Regions from separate parts of the Pseudomonas hormoni genome, predicted to be linked through region 2. Evidence: predicted binding sites of a transcription regulator. Region 2 holds the regulator's gene; the other holds the start of a gene.

Region 1 (8,044 bases), 1.6 Mb from region 2:
GTAGCCGATGCCATAACCGAGACCACGCTCGTTTTCAGCGCGAATGTGCGGCACGCCGAAGCTGGTCCGACGGATATCGGCCGTCGCCTGGTCCGGCTGGTTGCGTGCGTTTGCCGCAAGACTCAAACCCACTAACACACCGGCAAGGCTCAATCGGGTTAATTGCCTGGTAATAATCACGCTCGCTCCTGATCGAATAAACACGCAAATCGCCCTTGTAGGAGCAAGGCTTGCCCGCGAAGGGGGTGTGTCAGTCAACACTTATGTTGGCCGGTACTCCCTCTTCGCGGGCAAGCCTTGCTCCTACAAGAGAACGAAATTCAGGAGAAAAATTTAGGGCGCCAAGGGGCGTTTCTGCGGGGGTTTACAAGCTTCTGACGTGATGGCGACAAAATTTCTACATCTGAGCCTTCATGATTTGAGTCGCTCGTACGTCTTATTGAGTAAGAGCACCCAACACATTTTTCCGGTTCAGGCTCTGAAAAGGAGTTTTTGCATGTACAACTCGCAACTGCCAACGGACGGTAGCACTGCACCAATGGGCACTTCCATGGGCTCGGGCCTGTTCACTCAACGGACCGAACGCAACGGCAACGAAAGGATCAGGGTTCTGCTCAAGAGCTTTGGCCTGCGCACCAGTCTGATCCGCCTGAAAGTCATCGATGCCTTGCTGACCGCCGCCGACAGCGACCGCAGTCTCGGAGTACGTGGTGTGCACAGCCACTTGCTGGACCTGGATATTCCCCTGTCCTTTCTCAGTGTGCGCGAAGTGTTGAAGCGCTTGTGCAGCGAAGGCGTGATTACGCTGAACGCGGACAAGAGCTACAGCCTGCATCCGCAGGCTGCCGCCATTCTGCACGGCGAGTAATCCTGTCGGCGGGCGTCGTTCAGGGTTTGACCTTGCGGCGCATCACGCCATTGATCACCACCACGATCACCGCCACGCCAATGGCGATGTACTGAAACAGCTTTTCGCTGATGACCCCGGCATTCTGCAAATACGAAAGGCCAAACATGATCCCCAGCACCACCAGGGAGATCAGAATCGAGTATTTCAAACGTTGCGACTGGGTCATTGCCCTTTTCCTTAAACAAAAAGCTTAAACATAAGCCTGAACGTTAACCTGAAAAATGTATCCGGTTTGTATCCGGATGCATGCCAAGCCCCTACCGTTTTTCGGGGATGCGGCGTTGCAAACGGGGTCTCATGTTACAGCCGATGAAGCCTTTTGGCTTCATAGCGGCGATAACCATGAGGATTTTGAAATGTTCCGTCGAATCACACTGCTGATTCCCCTGCTTGCCCTGCTTTCCCTGAGCGGCTGCATTATTTTCCCCCACGGCGGCTGGCACGGCGGCCACCATTACGACGGCCGTGGCGGACCCGGTTACTACCAGCATCGCTGAGGTTTTTCAGCGAGCGGACTGATCCCTGAAAAAGTCATTTCCCGGCTGCGCGCAAAGCTCGATCATCCAGTCAACGAACACCCGTACCCGCCGCGACAACTGACGGTGAGGAGGATAAAGCGCCGTCAACGGCATCCCCGGTGGCGGCACTTCCCTCAGCACCTCGATCAAACCACCCTCCCTGATACGCCGGGCCACGTGATAGTACGGCGCCTGCACCAACCCATACCCGGCCTCGCACGCCGCCAGATAACCATCGGCACTGTTGACCGAGACATGCCTGGGCAGATTGACCGGCTGTAGCTGGCCATCGACGACAAATTCCAGCCCGTAGCGTTTGCCGTTGCTGGCGACGTACTCCACCATTTGATGCCCCGCCAGATCGGCCAAACCCTGTGGCGTGTCATGGCGCTGCAAATAATCGGGGCTGGCGCAGGTGACCTGGTCCAGCATCACCAGCGGCCGCGCCACCAATGAGTCATCGAGAGACGCGCCGCCGCGCAACACGCAATCGACACCTTCGCGAATCAGGTCGACAGGCCGGTCATTCAAACCGATTTCCACTTCGATCAAGGGATAGCGAGCGGTGAATTGCGGCAATGCCGGGATCACCACCAAACGCCCTATGCCCGCGGGCATGTCCACGCGCAACAGACCTTTGGGGTTGTGCCGCGCGGCGGAGAACACCGCTTCGGTTTCCTCAAGGTCCGCCAGCAACCGCACGCAACGAGGGTAATAGGCGGCGCCGTCGAGGGTCAGGCTGATCTGCCGCGTGGTGCGTTGCAGCAGTTGCACCCCCAGATGGCTTTCCAGCTGCTTGATCAGAATGGTCACCGACGCACGGGGAATTTGCAGACTGTCTGCCGCCTTGGCAAAGCCGCCCAGTTCGACGATTCGGGTGAACACGCGCATGGCGTTGAAACGGTCCATTGTTTTTTGCACCGACTGATTATTTAGAAATAACGAATAGTGATAGCAGTTTTAACCGGTTTATCTCATTTCTGTCGAGACTGACAATGGGCTTCACATCACAGGGAGCTGATTTCATGCAAACACGTCAACTGGGCAAGAACGGTCCACAGGTCAGTGCAATCGGTCTGGGCTGCATGGGCATGACCGATTTCTACACGACGGGCGTCGACACCCGCGAGGCCACGGCCACCCTGCACCGGGCGCTGGAGTTGGGCATCAACCTGCTCGACACCGCCGACATGTACGGCCCGCATACCAATGAGGAGCTGATCGGCAAGGCCATCGCCGGCAAGCGCGATCAAGTGTTTCTGGCGAGCAAGTTCGGCATCGTCCGCGATCCGGGAGATTCAACGGCCCGCGGGGTTAACGGCCGACCGGACTACATTCGCGCCTCAATCGACGGCACCCTCAAGCGCCTCGGTGTCGACACACTGGACTTGTATTACCAGCACCGTATCGACCCGCAAGTGGCCATCGAGGAAACCATCGGCGCCATGGCCGGTCTGGTAAAGGCCGGCAAGGTGCGTTACCTGGGAATGAGCGAGGCTTCGGCGGCAACGCTGGAACGGGCGAACAAGGTCCATCCGATCAGTGCGCTGCAAAGCGAATACTCGTTGTGGAGCCGTGACCAGGAAGAAAACGGCTGTCTGGCCGCGTGTCAGCGGCTGGGTATCGCCTTTGTGCCTTACAGCCCATTGGGTCGGGGGTTTCTGACCGGCGCACTGAAAAGCGCGGATGATTTTGCGGCAGACGACTACCGTCGTTTCAGTCCACGGTTCCAGGGCGACAACTTCGCAAAAAACCTATTGCTGGTGCAGCAGGTTCAGGACCTGGCGGCAGAAAAAGGCGTGACGGCGGGCCAACTTGCACTGGCGTGGGTGCTGGCTCAGGGTGAATACCTGATCCCGATTCCGGGGACCAAACAGCGCAGGTATCTGGAAGAGAACGTGGCGGCGCTGGACGTAAAACTCAGTCGCGAAGAGTTGCTCGCACTGGAAGCGATCTTTCCGGCGAATGCCACGGCCGGTTTGCGCTACCCCGAAGAAGTCATGAAGTTGCTTGACCGTTGATCTGCGACTGGCCCGTTCGGTTACCTGAACGGGCCAGTACCCTCTACCGCTCGTCAATTCGCCCCAACCTTGCACGATCGTACCTAAAGCTCGACATCTGCAGGCCGATAGCCCTTTGAAGCGCCGAAAAATACTCCAATAAGAACGCTGCTAAAAAGGACCCGGCTCCATGCCCGCATTCCGCACCATTCAGGCTCGCTACACACTGTTTCTGGTCCTGTTCATTCTGCTGCTGTCCATTCTCACGGTGGTCGGGATCAGCCAGTTGGTCGCGCCGAAACTGCGCCACACCGAAGAACAAGTAGCCCTCAATCGCATCGCTGAAGTCGCCGAGCAAATCCAGGGTGAACTGAACAAGGTTCAGGCGCAACAGCGCAGCATCACCCAGACCATTCCTCTGCTCGACAGCGCCGCCATCGACACCGTTCTGCCGGGGCTGGTCGATCAGTACGGGGAACTGAAAGTCTTCGGCGGCGGCATCTGGCCCCTGCCCGGCCAGCGTGAAGCCGGGCGCAACAAATTCAGCACCTTCTGGCACCGCGATGCCTCGGGCAAGCTGGCGGTGAACACCTTCTGGAACAGCGACGCCGCGCCCAACTATTACGACCAGACCTGGTACAAGGGCGGCATGCAAACCCCGCGCGGACAATGCGCCTGGGCGGCGGCCTATAAAGATGACGCCAGCGCCGAGCCACGCACCAATTGCGCCATGGCCATTCAGAAAAACGGCGCGGCGTACGGCGTGTCGACCATCGACGTGACCCTGGGTTTCTTCAACGATCTGGTGGCGCGCAAGGAAAAAGACCTCGGCGCCGAAATGCTGATCATCGAGGCCGACGGCAAGATCATCAGCAACAGCTCGCGCATCAGCGGGCCGATCGTGCTGAAGAACATCAGTGAACTGGCCGGCAACTCACCCTTCGCCAGTCAAGTTAAGGCTGGCCTGCAAAACCGTGATCGGTCGCAGCGCGTCGAGTTCGACAACAACGGTGAATCCAGCACTTTCTTCATGCGCCCGATCGAAGGCACGCCGTGGTTTCTTGCCACCGCACTGCCGACCAAACTGATCACCGCCCAGCGCGACGACGTGCTCAGCACGCTGAGCCTGCTGCAGATTCCGATGGTGATCCTGCTGGTGTTGCTGCAAATCTACGCGATCCGCCAGTTGGTACAGCGCATGAAAGCCCTGAAGGCCAATATCGACGCGCTGTCTGCCGGTGACGCCGACCTGACCAAACGCATCACCATCCGCGCCGAAGATGAACTGGGCGCCATCGGCCACTCGGTCAACGCCTTCATCGCGTACCTGCAGAACATGATCGGCGAAGTCACCCAGGCTACCGGAGCCATGGCGTCCAGCCTCGATAACCTGCAACGCACGTCCGCGCACACCAGCCAGATTCTGGTGCGTCACGCTTCGGAAACCGATCAGACCGTCACCGCGATCACCGAAATGAGTTCGACCGCCGAAAGCGTTGCGCAAAATGCGGCTGAAACCGCTGCATTTACCCAACGCGCCAACGAAAACGCCGACCGTTCGCGGGTGGTCGTGGGCGAAGCCTCCAGCAGTGTGATCGCGCTGATCGACGAAGTGGCCAGCGCCACCCACAAAGTCGAAAGCATGCAACAGGACGCCCAACGCATCACCGAGATTCTCGGGGTGATCGGCGCCATCGCCGGGCAAACCAACCTGCTGGCCCTCAACGCGGCGATTGAAGCGGCCCGCGCCGGTGAGCAGGGACGCGGTTTTGCGGTGGTGGCCGATGAAGTCCGCGCCCTCGCCGCCCGCACCCAGGCCAGCACCTCGGAAATCAACGAGATGCTCACACGCCTGACCCAGGGCGTGAGCTCGTCGGTCAGCGCGATGGAAAACACTCAGGCCAGCTGCCAATCGGCGGCCGATGCCACAGCGCGGGTCAACACCGGGCTGGATGAAATGGCCGGCTCCGTCAGCCACATCAACAGCCTCAGCACCCAGATCGCCACCGCCGCCGAACAGCAAAGTGCCGTGACCGAAGAGATCAACCGCAGCATGGTGCAAATCCGCCACATGGTGGATGAACTGGTGAAAAGCGGTCAGGCGAGCGAGCTGAATACTCGGCAGTTGCTGGAGGCCAACACACGCGTCAGCGCGATCATGGGACGCTTCAAAGTCCGCTGACTTGAGAACGCAGCTCCCTGTGGCGAGGGAGCTTGCTCCCGCTGGGCTGCGAAGCGGCCCCCTTTAACATTCAACACGGTGCTAGTTGTTAATTCGCGCAACCTGGTTTGCGCCTGCTGCGCAGGTGAGCGGGAGCAAGCTCCCTCGCCACAACAGCATGGCAACACCTGTATCACTTCGAAACAATCTCCTGCCTCGTCGTTGGCTAAAGCAGTCAAAATGGCTCTTTTTTTGACCGCCATCCGAGTCGAGATATTTCCCATGCGAACCCACCTGCGTCTGGTCGCCCTGAGCGCCCTGTTCATTTCTTCCCTGGCCCAGGCCGCCGACCTGATCCCGATCGAAGTCCACCGCGACGCCAACTGCGGCTGCTGCAAAAAGTGGATCAGCCACCTGGAGGCCAACGGCTTCAAGGTCGAGGATCACGTTGAAGCCAACATGAGCGAATTCAAGCAACAGCACGGCGTGCCACCGCGTCTGGCGTCCTGCCACACCGGTTTGATCAACGGTAAATTCGTCGAAGGCCATGTCCCGGCCGATCAGGTGCTGGCCCTGAGCAAGCGCGATGACCTGTTGGGTGTGGCGGCCCCCGGGATGCCGATGGGTTCGCCGGGCATGGAAATGGACGGCATGAGCGATGCTTATCAGGTGATCGGCCTGAAAAAGGACGGCACTGATGTGGTGGTGGCGGACTACGCTGCCCATTGATGTTCGGTGCGTATATCGGCCTGTTCTTCGCCGCGTTCGGTGCGGCGACCCTGTTGCCGTTGCAATCCGAAGCCCTGCTGGTGGGGTTGTTGCTCAGCGAGCAGTATTGGCTCTGGTCGCTGCTGGCGGTCGCGACCCTGGGCAATGTCCTCGGCTCGCTGCTGAACTGGTGGCTGGGGCGCGGTATCGAGCGGTTCCGCGACCGGCGCTGGTTTCCGGTCAGCCCGCAGCATCTGGAAAAGGCCCGGGGTCATTATCAGCGCTACGGCCATTGGTCACTGTTGCTGAGTTGGGTGCCCGTTATCGGTGATCCGCTGACGCTGGTCGCTGGGGTGATGCGCGAGCCGCTAGGGCGTTTCCTTGTGATCGTAACCCTCGCCAAAGGCGCCCGTTATGGCGTACTGGCCCTGGCGACCCTGGGCTGGATGAGTTGAACGATCATTCGCCGCGATTGCCTGTGTTTAATGTCGCCCTAATCAGGCCGATCCAGCATCGGTCGATTTCCTGTGGAGTCTACCCATGCCCCTCGCCCGCTCCCGTTGGCTACCCAGCCTGCTGCTGACCGCCGCACTGCCCGTCATCGCTGCCGAAGGCCCCGAGTACGGGCCGGAGCTGCAAGGCTTCGAGTATCCCTACACGGTCAAGCATTTCGCCTTTGAGTCCCAGGGCAAATCCCTGCAAATGGGCTACATGGACGTCGCCGCCCATGGCAAGGCCAACGGACGCAGCATCGTGCTCATGCACGGCAAGAATTTCTGCGGCGCCACCTGGGACACGTCGATCAAGGCCTTGAGCGACGCCGGTTATCGGGTCATTGCCCCGGACCAGATCGGCTTCTGCACCTCCAGCAAACCGGACAACTACCAGTACAGCTTCCAGCAGCTGGCGACCAACACCCAGCAACTGCTCAAAGCCCTCGGCATCCAGAAAGCGACCCTGCTCGGACATTCCACCGGCGGCATGCTCGCGACCCGTTATGCACTGCAATATCCCGAGCAGGTTGAACAACTGGCCCTGGTCAATCCCATCGGCCTCGAAGACTGGAAAGACCTCGGCGTGCCCTATCGCACGGTGGATCAATGGTACGAACGTGAGCTGAAACTGACCGCCGACGGCATCCGCACCTATGAACGCAACACCTACTACGGCGGTCGCTGGAAACCCGAATTCGATCGCTGGGTGGACATGCTCGCCGGCCTCAATAAAGGGCCGGGACATCAGCAAGTGGCGTGGAACTCGGCACTGATCTACGACATGATCTTCACCCAGCCGGTGTACTACGAGTTCAAGGACCTGAAGATGCCGACGCTGTTGCTGATCGGCACGTCCGACACCACGGCCATCGGCAGCGACATCGCTTCGCCCGAGGTCAAGGCGAAAATCGGTCACTACGACGTGCTCGGCAAACAGGTGGCGAAGCTGATTCCCCGGTCGACACTGGTCGAATTCCCCGGCATGGGCCACGCGCCACAGATGGAAGAACCGGAAAAATTTCACCAGGCCCTGCTCGCCTGGCTGAACAAAACCAACCCCGTTCGTTGATGAGGTAAGGCTGATGGCTGTGCAGATTGCGGTGATCGATGACTGGCAGGATGTGGCGCGCAATGTCGTGGACTGGTCGGCGCTGGACGCCATTGGCCAGGTTGATTTTATCCATGATTACCCGGCCGACAACGAGACGCTGGCGGCACGCCTGGGTGAGTTTGAAGTGATCTGCGTGATGCGC
Region 2 (8,044 bases):
CCTTCTCGGGATTGCGCGAGATGTCTTCGAAATTCTTCGGCAGGAAATCCACCGCGCCGGCGTCCAGCGCATCCAGGGTGACCCGGGCGCCTTCGTGCGTCAGCGAGGAGAACATCAACACCGGTGTCGGGCAGCGCTGCATGATGTGCCGCACTGCCGTGATGCCATCCATCATCGGCATCTCGTAGTCCATGGTGATCACGTCCGGCTTGAGGGCCAGCGCCTGATCGATCGCCTCTTTTCCGTTGGTCGCCGTACCGACGACCTGGATATTCGAATCCGCTGAAAGAATTTCCGAGACGCGGCGGCGGAAAAACCCCGAATCGTCCACCACCAGGACCTTGACTACCATAAACACTCCGTTAGGCGGGGGCGAGGCTCAGTCGCCCCGCTCCCCCAGAATCAAATACGCCGTGCGGCGTAACGCTTGAGCATGCTCGGAACATCGAGAATCAGCGCAATACGGCCGTCACCGGTGATGGTGGCGCCGGACATGCCCGGGGTTCCCTGGAGCATTTTGCCCAATGGCTTGATGACCACTTCTTCCTGGCCGACCAGTTGATCGACAACGAAGCCGATCCGCTGGGTGCCTACCGAAAGGATCACCACATGGCCTTCGCGCTGCTCTTCGTGAGCGGCGGAGCTGACCAGCCAGCGTTTGAGGTAGAACAGTGGCAGCGCCTTGTCCCGCACGATCACCACTTCCTGGCCGTCCACCACGTTGGTGCGCGACAGGTCGAGGTGGAAGATCTCGTTGACGTTCACCAGCGGGAACGCGAACGCCTGGTTGCCGAGCATGACCATCAGCGTCGGCATGATCGCCAGGGTCAACGGCACCTTGATGACGATCTTCGAGCCTTTGCCCTTGGTCGAGTAGATGTTGATGGTGCCGTTGAGCTGGGCGATCTTGGTTTTCACCACGTCCATGCCCACGCCACGACCCGACACGTCGGAGATCTCGGTTTTGGTCGAGAAACCCGGCGCGAAGATCAGGTTGAAGCAGTCAGACTCGCTGAGTCGGTCCGCCGCATCCTTGTCCATCAAACCTTTCTTGACCGCGATGCCACGCAACACGTCGGCATCCATGCCCTTGCCGTCATCGGAGATGGACAGCAGGATGTGGTCGCCTTCCTGTTCAGCGGACAGGATCACTTTGCCGCTACGCGGTTTGCCCATCGCTTCACGATCAGCCGGCTCTTCAATACCGTGGTCGACCGAGTTGCGCACCAAGTGGACCAGCGGGTCGGCCAGTGCCTCGACAAGGTTTTTGTCGAGGTCGGTTTCTTCGCCGACCAGCTCCAGGTTGATCTCTTTCTTGAGCTGGCGAGCCAGATCTCGAACCAGACGCGGGAAGCGCCCGAAGACTTTCTTGATCGGTTGCATCCGGGTCTTCATGACCGCGGTTTGCAAGTCAGCCGTGACCACGTCGAGGTTCGACACGGCCTTGGACATGGCCTCATCGGCGCTGTTGGCCCCCAGGCGAACCAGGCGGTTACGCACCAGTACCAGCTCGCCAACCATGTTCATGATTTCGTCGAGACGCGCGGTATCGACCCGCACGGTGGTCTCGGCTTCGCTGGCCGGTTTTTCCGCCGGTGGTGCAGCCGGTGCACGGGCTGGCGCCGGTGCAGCGGCGGCAGCAGGCTTCGGCGCTTCGGCTTTTGGCTCGGGCGCTTTGGCCACTGGTGCCGGGGCTTTGGCGACAGGTGCCGCTACCGAAGAAGCGGCGGAACCGGTGCCGACTTCAGTGAACTTGCCTTTACCGTGCAATTCGTCGAGCAGCGATTCGAACTCGTGATCCGAGATCAGATCGCTGCCGGCCGCTTTAGCGGCAGGTGCAGCGGCGACCGGGGCCGAAGCAATGGCCGATTCCAGCGCGTCCACCGCAAAGTTGCCCTTGCCGTGCAGCTGATCGAGCAGTGCTTCGAATTCGTCGTCGGTAATGTCGGAACTGTCGCCTGCCGCTTTCGGGGCAGCCGGTGCGGCGGGTGCAGCAGGTGCTGCCACCGCGTCGACGGCGAACTGACCTTTGCCGTGCAATTGATCGAGCAACGACTCGAATTCTGCATCGGTGATTTCGTCGCTGGCCGCGGCATCGCCGGCAGGCAGCGGAGCAACCACAGGCGCCTCGGCCTGAGCCTTGACGGCGTTCAGCGAGTCCAGCAGTTGTTCGAATTCGTTATCGGTGATGTCGCCTGATTCGGCTTCGGCAGCCGGTGCTTCCACCACTTCAGCCACAGGTGCGGCTTCATCGGCGGTTTGCGGCTCGGCCAGACGGGCCAGGGCCGCAAGCAATTCAGGCGTGGCAGCCGTGATCGGGCTGCGTTCGCGGACTTCGCTGAACATGCTGTTCACCGCGTCCAGCGCTTCGAGAACCACGTCCATCAATTCCGAGTCGACGCGACGTTCACCCTTGCGCAGGATGTCGAACACGTTCTCGGCGATGTGACAGCACTCCACCAGCTCGTTGAGCTGGAGGAAGCCGGCGCCCCCTTTTACAGTGTGAAAACCGCGAAAAATTGCATTGAGCAAGTCCGCATCATCCGGTCGGCTTTCAAGCTCGACCAGCTGTTCGGACAGTTGCTCTAGAATCTCGCCGGCCTCAACCAGGAAATCCTGAAGGATCTCTTCATCGGCGCCGAAGCTCATTAAGGGTGTGCTCCTACAGGTCTAAAAACCTAAAATACCTAAAATTCTAAAACCCTAGGCTGGATAGCAAATCGTCCACATCGTCCTGACCGGACACAACGTCTTCTCTTTTATCGGCATGAATCTGCGGACCTTCACCCTGAGAGAGATGTTTTTGCGGATCTTTTTCAGCAAGCATCGCTTCACGGTCATGTTCGATGCCCGCAAAGCGGTCCACCTGACTGGCCATAAGCACGAGCTTGAGCAGGTTGCTTTCAACTTCGGTGACCAATTGGGTCACACGCTTGATCACTTGACCTGTGAGGTCCTGATAATCCTGAGCGAGCAGAATGTCGTTGAGGTTGCTCGACACCGCGCGGTTGTCCGCGCTGCTGCGTGTCAGGAAACCGTCGACACGCCGTGCCAGCTCGCGAAACTCTTCAGCCCCGACTTCGCGACGCATGAACCGTCCCCAGTCCGTGCTCAGCGCCTGGGCTTCATCGCTCAGGCTATTGACCAACGGCGTAGAGTTTTCGACCAGGTCCATGGTGCGGTTGGCTGCGGCCTCTGTCAGCTTGACAACGTAGCCCAGACGCTCGGTGGCATCTGTGATCTGGGACACTTCCTCGGCTTGCGGCATGTGCGGGTCAATCTGGAAATTGACGATCGCGCTATGCAGCTCGCGAGTGAGCTTGCCCACTTCCTGATACAGGCCGCGGTCACGGGTCTGATTGAGCTCATGGATCAATTGCACAGCGTCGCCGAACTTGCCTTTTTCAAGGCTTTCGACCAGTTCGACCGCGTGTTTTTTCAGGGTCGACTCAAAATCGCCCTGTGAAGATTCGTTGTGGTCCATAGCTCCCCCGTGGCGCAGTTTCTCAACCGATGCGTTCGAAAATCTTCTCGATTTTTTCTTTCAACGCCTGGGCCGTGAAGGGTTTGACCACATAGCCGTTAACACCGGCCTGGGCCGCTTCGATGATCTGCTCGCGCTTGGCTTCAGCGGTTACCATCAGCACCGGCAGGTGCTTGAGCTTTTCATCGGCGCGCACGTGACGCAGCAGATCGATACCGGTCATGCCAGGCATGTTCCAGTCCGTTACCAGAAAGTCGATGCTTCCGCTGTTGAGAACCGGAATGGCAGTAACGCCATCGTCAGCCTCGACCGTGTTGGTGAACCCAAGGTCACGCAACAGGTTTTTTATGATCCGCCGCATCGTTGAGAAGTCATCAACGATGAGGATTTTCATGTTCTTGTCCAATTCGACCTCCAAGCAGTCTTAAACGCGCCCAGCACCTGGACGCGCCATTTCAATCAATCCGGCAAAGCACTCAATGACTGTCTGGAGCACAACAGATCGAGACCGGCGCAGTTCAACACCACACCAGCCACGTTCGCAGTGTCCCCACACTGCCTTCAGCGCGCTCGCCACTCCCCCAAACGCCCCCGCAAACGGGCCGCGCACTGGCTGTGTAACTGGCTGACTCGAGATTCGCTGACCCCCAGGACCTCACCGATTTCCTTGAGATTCAACTCTTCGTCGTAGTACAGCGCCAACACCAGTCGCTCACGCTCCGGCAAATTGGCAATCGCGTCCGCCAGCGCCGCCTGGAAGCGTTCATCTTCCAGATCGCGTGACGGCTCGAGATGAGCGCTCGCGCCATCCTCGTGCAGCCCTTCGTGTTCGCCGTCCTGCAACAGATCGTCGAAACTGAATAACCGGCTGCCCAGGGTGTCGTTCAAAATCCCGTAGTAATCATCGAGACTCAATTGGAGTTCGGCCGCAACTTCGTGATCTTTAGCGTCACGGCCGGTTTTAGCTTCAATCGAGCGAATTGCGTCGCTGACCATGCGGGTATTGCGGTGGACCGAACGTGGCGCCCAGTCCCCCTTGCGGACTTCATCGAGCATCGCGCCGCGGATTCGAATGCCCGCGTACGTCTCGAAACTCGCGCCTTTGCTGGCGTCGTATTTGGTCGATACTTCAAGCAGGCCGATCATGCCGGCCTGGATCAGGTCTTCGACCTGGACACTGGCTGGCAGTCGCGCCAGCAAGTGGTAGGCAATGCGTTTGACCAGTGGCGCGTAACGCTCGATCAGCTCGTACTGCGCGTCACGTGCCGATTTCTTGTATAGGTTGTAACCGCTGGCTGTCATAGCACGGGTCCTGCCGTTTGTTGCACGAGGCGCTCGACGAAAAACTCCAGGTGCCCACGCGGGTTGGCAGGCAGCGGCCAGGTATCGACCTTTTGTGCGATGGCCTTGAAGGCCAGGGAGCACTTGGAACGCGGGAAAGCTTCATAGACCGCGCGCTGCTTCTGAACGGCCTTGCGCACGCTTTCGTCGTACGGCACCGCACCGACGTATTGTAAGGCGACGTCGAGGAAGCGATCCGTGACCTTGGTCAACTTGGCAAACAGGTTGCGACCTTCCTGCGGGCTCTGGGCCATGTTGGCCAGGACGCGGAAACGGTTCATGCCGTAGTCGCGGTTCAGCAGTTTGATCAGTGCGTAGGCGTCGGTGATCGAGGTCGGTTCGTCGCAAACCACCAGCAAGACTTCCTGCGCGGCGCGAACGAAACTGACTACCGAGTCACCGATGCCCGCAGCGGTGTCGATCACCAGGACGTCGAGGTTGTCGCCGATATCGCTGAACGCCTGGATCAGGCCGGCGTGTTGTGCCGGGCTCAGATGCACCATGCTCTGAGTGCCGGACGCGGCCGGGACGATGCGGATGCCGCCTGGCCCCTGCAACAACACGTCGCGCAGCTCACAGCGGCCTTCGATGACGTCGGCCAGGGTGCGTTTGGGTGTCAGTCCCAGCAGGACGTCGACGTTCGCCAGACCCAGATCGGCGTCCAGCAGCATGACGCGCCGGCCTAGCTCAGCTAGAGCCAGGGACAAGTTCACTGACACGTTAGTCTTCCCGACGCCACCTTTGCCGCCGGTCACCGCGATCACCTGTACGGGATGCATGCTGCCCATGTTATTTCTTTACCTTGTCTTGCATAGACGGAGGCCACATTACTGGCTGCGCGTTCACAAACGGAACAATGCATGGCAGACCATCGATGTAGGTACAAAAACTGTTCATTAATACCTCAGCCAACCTGCTTGGTCGGGCTGTGGTAAATATCAGCGAACATGTCAGCCATGGCTTCTTCGCTGGGTTCTTCCTGCATTTGCACGCTGACGGCACGGCTGACCAACTGATGACGACGCGGCAGATGCAAATCATCCGGAATCCGCGGCCCATCGGTCAGGTAAGCCACCGGCAACTCATGACTGATTGCCAGGCTCAGCACCTCGCCCAGGCTTGCCGTTTCATCCAGTTTAGTCAGGATGCAGCCAGCGAGCCCGCAGCGCTTGTAACTGTGATAAGCGGCGGTTAGAACCTGTTTCTGGCTGGTGGTTGCCAGAACCAGATAATTTTTTGATTTGATGCCTCGACCGGCCAGGCTTTCGAGCTGCATACGCAGTGCCGGATCGCTGGCCTGAAGACCCGCGGTATCGATCAGCACCACACGCTTGCGCAGCAATGGGTCCAGCGCCTGCACCAGGGACTGGCCCGGGTCGACGTGGGTGACCGACACGTTGAGGATCCGGCCCAGGGTCTTGAGTTGTTCCTGAGCGCCGATGCGGTAGCTGTCCATGCTCACCAGCGCGATGTTCTGCGCGCCGTACTTGAGCACGTAACGGGCCGCGAGCTTGGCCAGCGTGGTGGTCTTGCCCATGCCGGCAGGGCCGACCATGGCAATCACGCCGCCCTCTTCCAGTGGCTCGACTTCCGGTGTGGCGATCATCCGCGCCAGGTGCGCCAGCAACATGCGCCAGGCCTGACGGGGCTCTTCAATGTCGGTAATCATTTCCAGCAGATCGCGGGACAACGGGCCGGACAGGCCGATGCGTTGCAGGCGACGCCAAAGGTTGGCCTGGGCCGGACGACTGCCTTGCAGCTGGTTCCAGGCCAGGGAGCCGAGTTGTACTTCCATCAGTTCGCGCAGGCTGTTGAGTTCGAAACGCATCGAATCGAAAGCCCGCGGGTCGACACCGCCGGAGGCTGGCGCAGGGGCCGGCGCAGCACGACGGGGTTCAGTGTAAGTCGGTTCGATCAGCGGTTCGGCGGCGGTGAGTGGCAGACCGGCGAACAACTGGCGATTGGTGGACTTGTCGCTCTCGCCCTCGCTACGCAGGCTCAGTTCGGCCTGGGCGGTCACGATCCGCGACTGGGTCTTGCGCAGCTCGTCCTCGAGTTCCATGTTCGGAACACGCGGGGCCAGCGCCGACAGTTTGTAATCGAGGGCAGCCGTCAGCTCGACACCACCGGCGATCCGGCGGTTGCCAATGATGGCGGCATCAGCGCCCAGCTCATCACGAACCAGTTTCATGGCCTGACGCATATCGGCGGCGAAAAAACGCTTAACTTGCATAAACCACTACCTCAGCCGTTGGGCCCTACTGTCGCAACGATGGTCACTTGCTTGTTGTCAGGGATTTCCTGGTAAGCCAACACATGCAAACCCGGGACTGCCAGTCGGCCAAATCGCGACAGCATCGCGCGAACCGGACCGGCCACCAGCAGAATCACCGGTTGACCTTGCATTTCCTGACGCTGCGCCGCTTCGATCAACGAGCGTTGCAGTTTTTCAGCCATGCTTGGCTCCAGCAGAACGCCCTCTTCCGAGCCTTGTCCTGCCTTCTGAAGACTATTGAGCAATATTTGTTCCAACCTTGGCTCAAGAGTGATAACTGGCAGCTCCGACTCAGTCCCCACAATGCTTTGGACGATTGCACGGGATACGCCGACGCGTACGGCGGCCACCAGCGCGGCAGTATCTTGACTCTTGGCCGCATTGTTCGCGATCGCCTCGGCGATGCTGCGAATGTCCCGTACGGGCACCTGCTCGGCCAGCAACGCCTGGAGCACCTTGAGCAGCTGCGACAACGACACCACGCCCGGCACCAGCTCCTCGGCCAGTTTAGGCGAGCTTTTGGCCAGCAACTGCATGAGTTGCTGTACTTCTTCGTGGCCGATCAGCTCACTGGAGTGCTTGTACAAAATCTGGTTCAAGTGGGTTGCCACCACTGTACTGGCATCGACCACGGTATAACCGAGGGATTGCGCCTGCGCACGCTGGCTGATTTCGATCCAGACCGCTTCCAGCCCGAAAGCCGGATCTTTGGCGGTGATGCCGTTGAGCGAACCGTAGACCTGACCCGGGTTGATCGCCAGTTCCCGATCCGGATAAATCTCCGCTTCGGCCAGGATTACCCCCATCAGGGTCAGGCGATAGGCACTTGGCGCGAGGTCGAGGTTGTCACGGATATGCACAGTCGGCATCAGGAAACCCAGGTCCTGGGACAGCTTCTTGCGCACGCCTTTGATACGCGCCAGCAACTGACCACCCTGGTTGCG

The links. The regulator FliA, encoded in region 2, starts transcription of late flagellar genes. The targets are predictions, from matches to a motif close to CTAAAGTTTNNNNNNNNNNNGCCGNTAA.
Region 1: KJF94_RS12140 (methyl-accepting chemotaxis protein) is a predicted target of FliA. The motif match lies at 3,533-3,560, and genes of this name have one in related genera.

The regions. Positions count from the first base shown of each region.
Region 1 covers NZ_CP075566.1:2,616,318-2,624,361, forward strand. The annotation lists gene pvdQ (bifunctional acylase PvdQ) at 1-180, opposite strand, end outside; gene KJF94_RS12115 (fe2+ zn2+ uptake regulation protein) at 497-868, shown strand; gene KJF94_RS12120 (hypothetical protein) at 888-1,076, opposite strand; gene KJF94_RS12125 (hypothetical protein) at 1,267-1,407, shown strand; gene KJF94_RS12130 (LysR family transcriptional regulator) at 1,414-2,337, opposite strand; gene KJF94_RS12135 (aldo/keto reductase) at 2,454-3,449, shown strand; gene KJF94_RS12140 (methyl-accepting chemotaxis protein) at 3,619-5,610, shown strand; gene KJF94_RS12145 (DUF411 domain-containing protein) at 5,872-6,318, shown strand; gene KJF94_RS12150 (YqaA family protein) at 6,318-6,752, shown strand; gene KJF94_RS12155 (alpha/beta fold hydrolase) at 6,838-7,860, shown strand; gene KJF94_RS12160 (D-2-hydroxyacid dehydrogenase family protein) at 7,874-8,044, shown strand, end outside.
Region 2 covers NZ_CP075566.1:1,025,784-1,033,827, reverse strand. The annotation lists gene KJF94_RS04765 (protein-glutamate methylesterase/protein-glutamine glutaminase) at 1-352, opposite strand, end outside; gene KJF94_RS04760 (chemotaxis protein CheA) at 403-2,649, opposite strand; gene KJF94_RS04755 (protein phosphatase CheZ) at 2,696-3,484, opposite strand; gene KJF94_RS04750 (chemotaxis response regulator CheY) at 3,507-3,878, opposite strand; gene fliA (RNA polymerase sigma factor FliA) at 4,046-4,786, opposite strand; gene fleN (flagellar synthesis regulator FleN) at 4,783-5,613, opposite strand; gene flhF (flagellar biosynthesis GTPase FlhF) at 5,730-7,058, opposite strand; gene flhA (flagellar biosynthesis protein FlhA) at 7,070-8,044, opposite strand, start outside.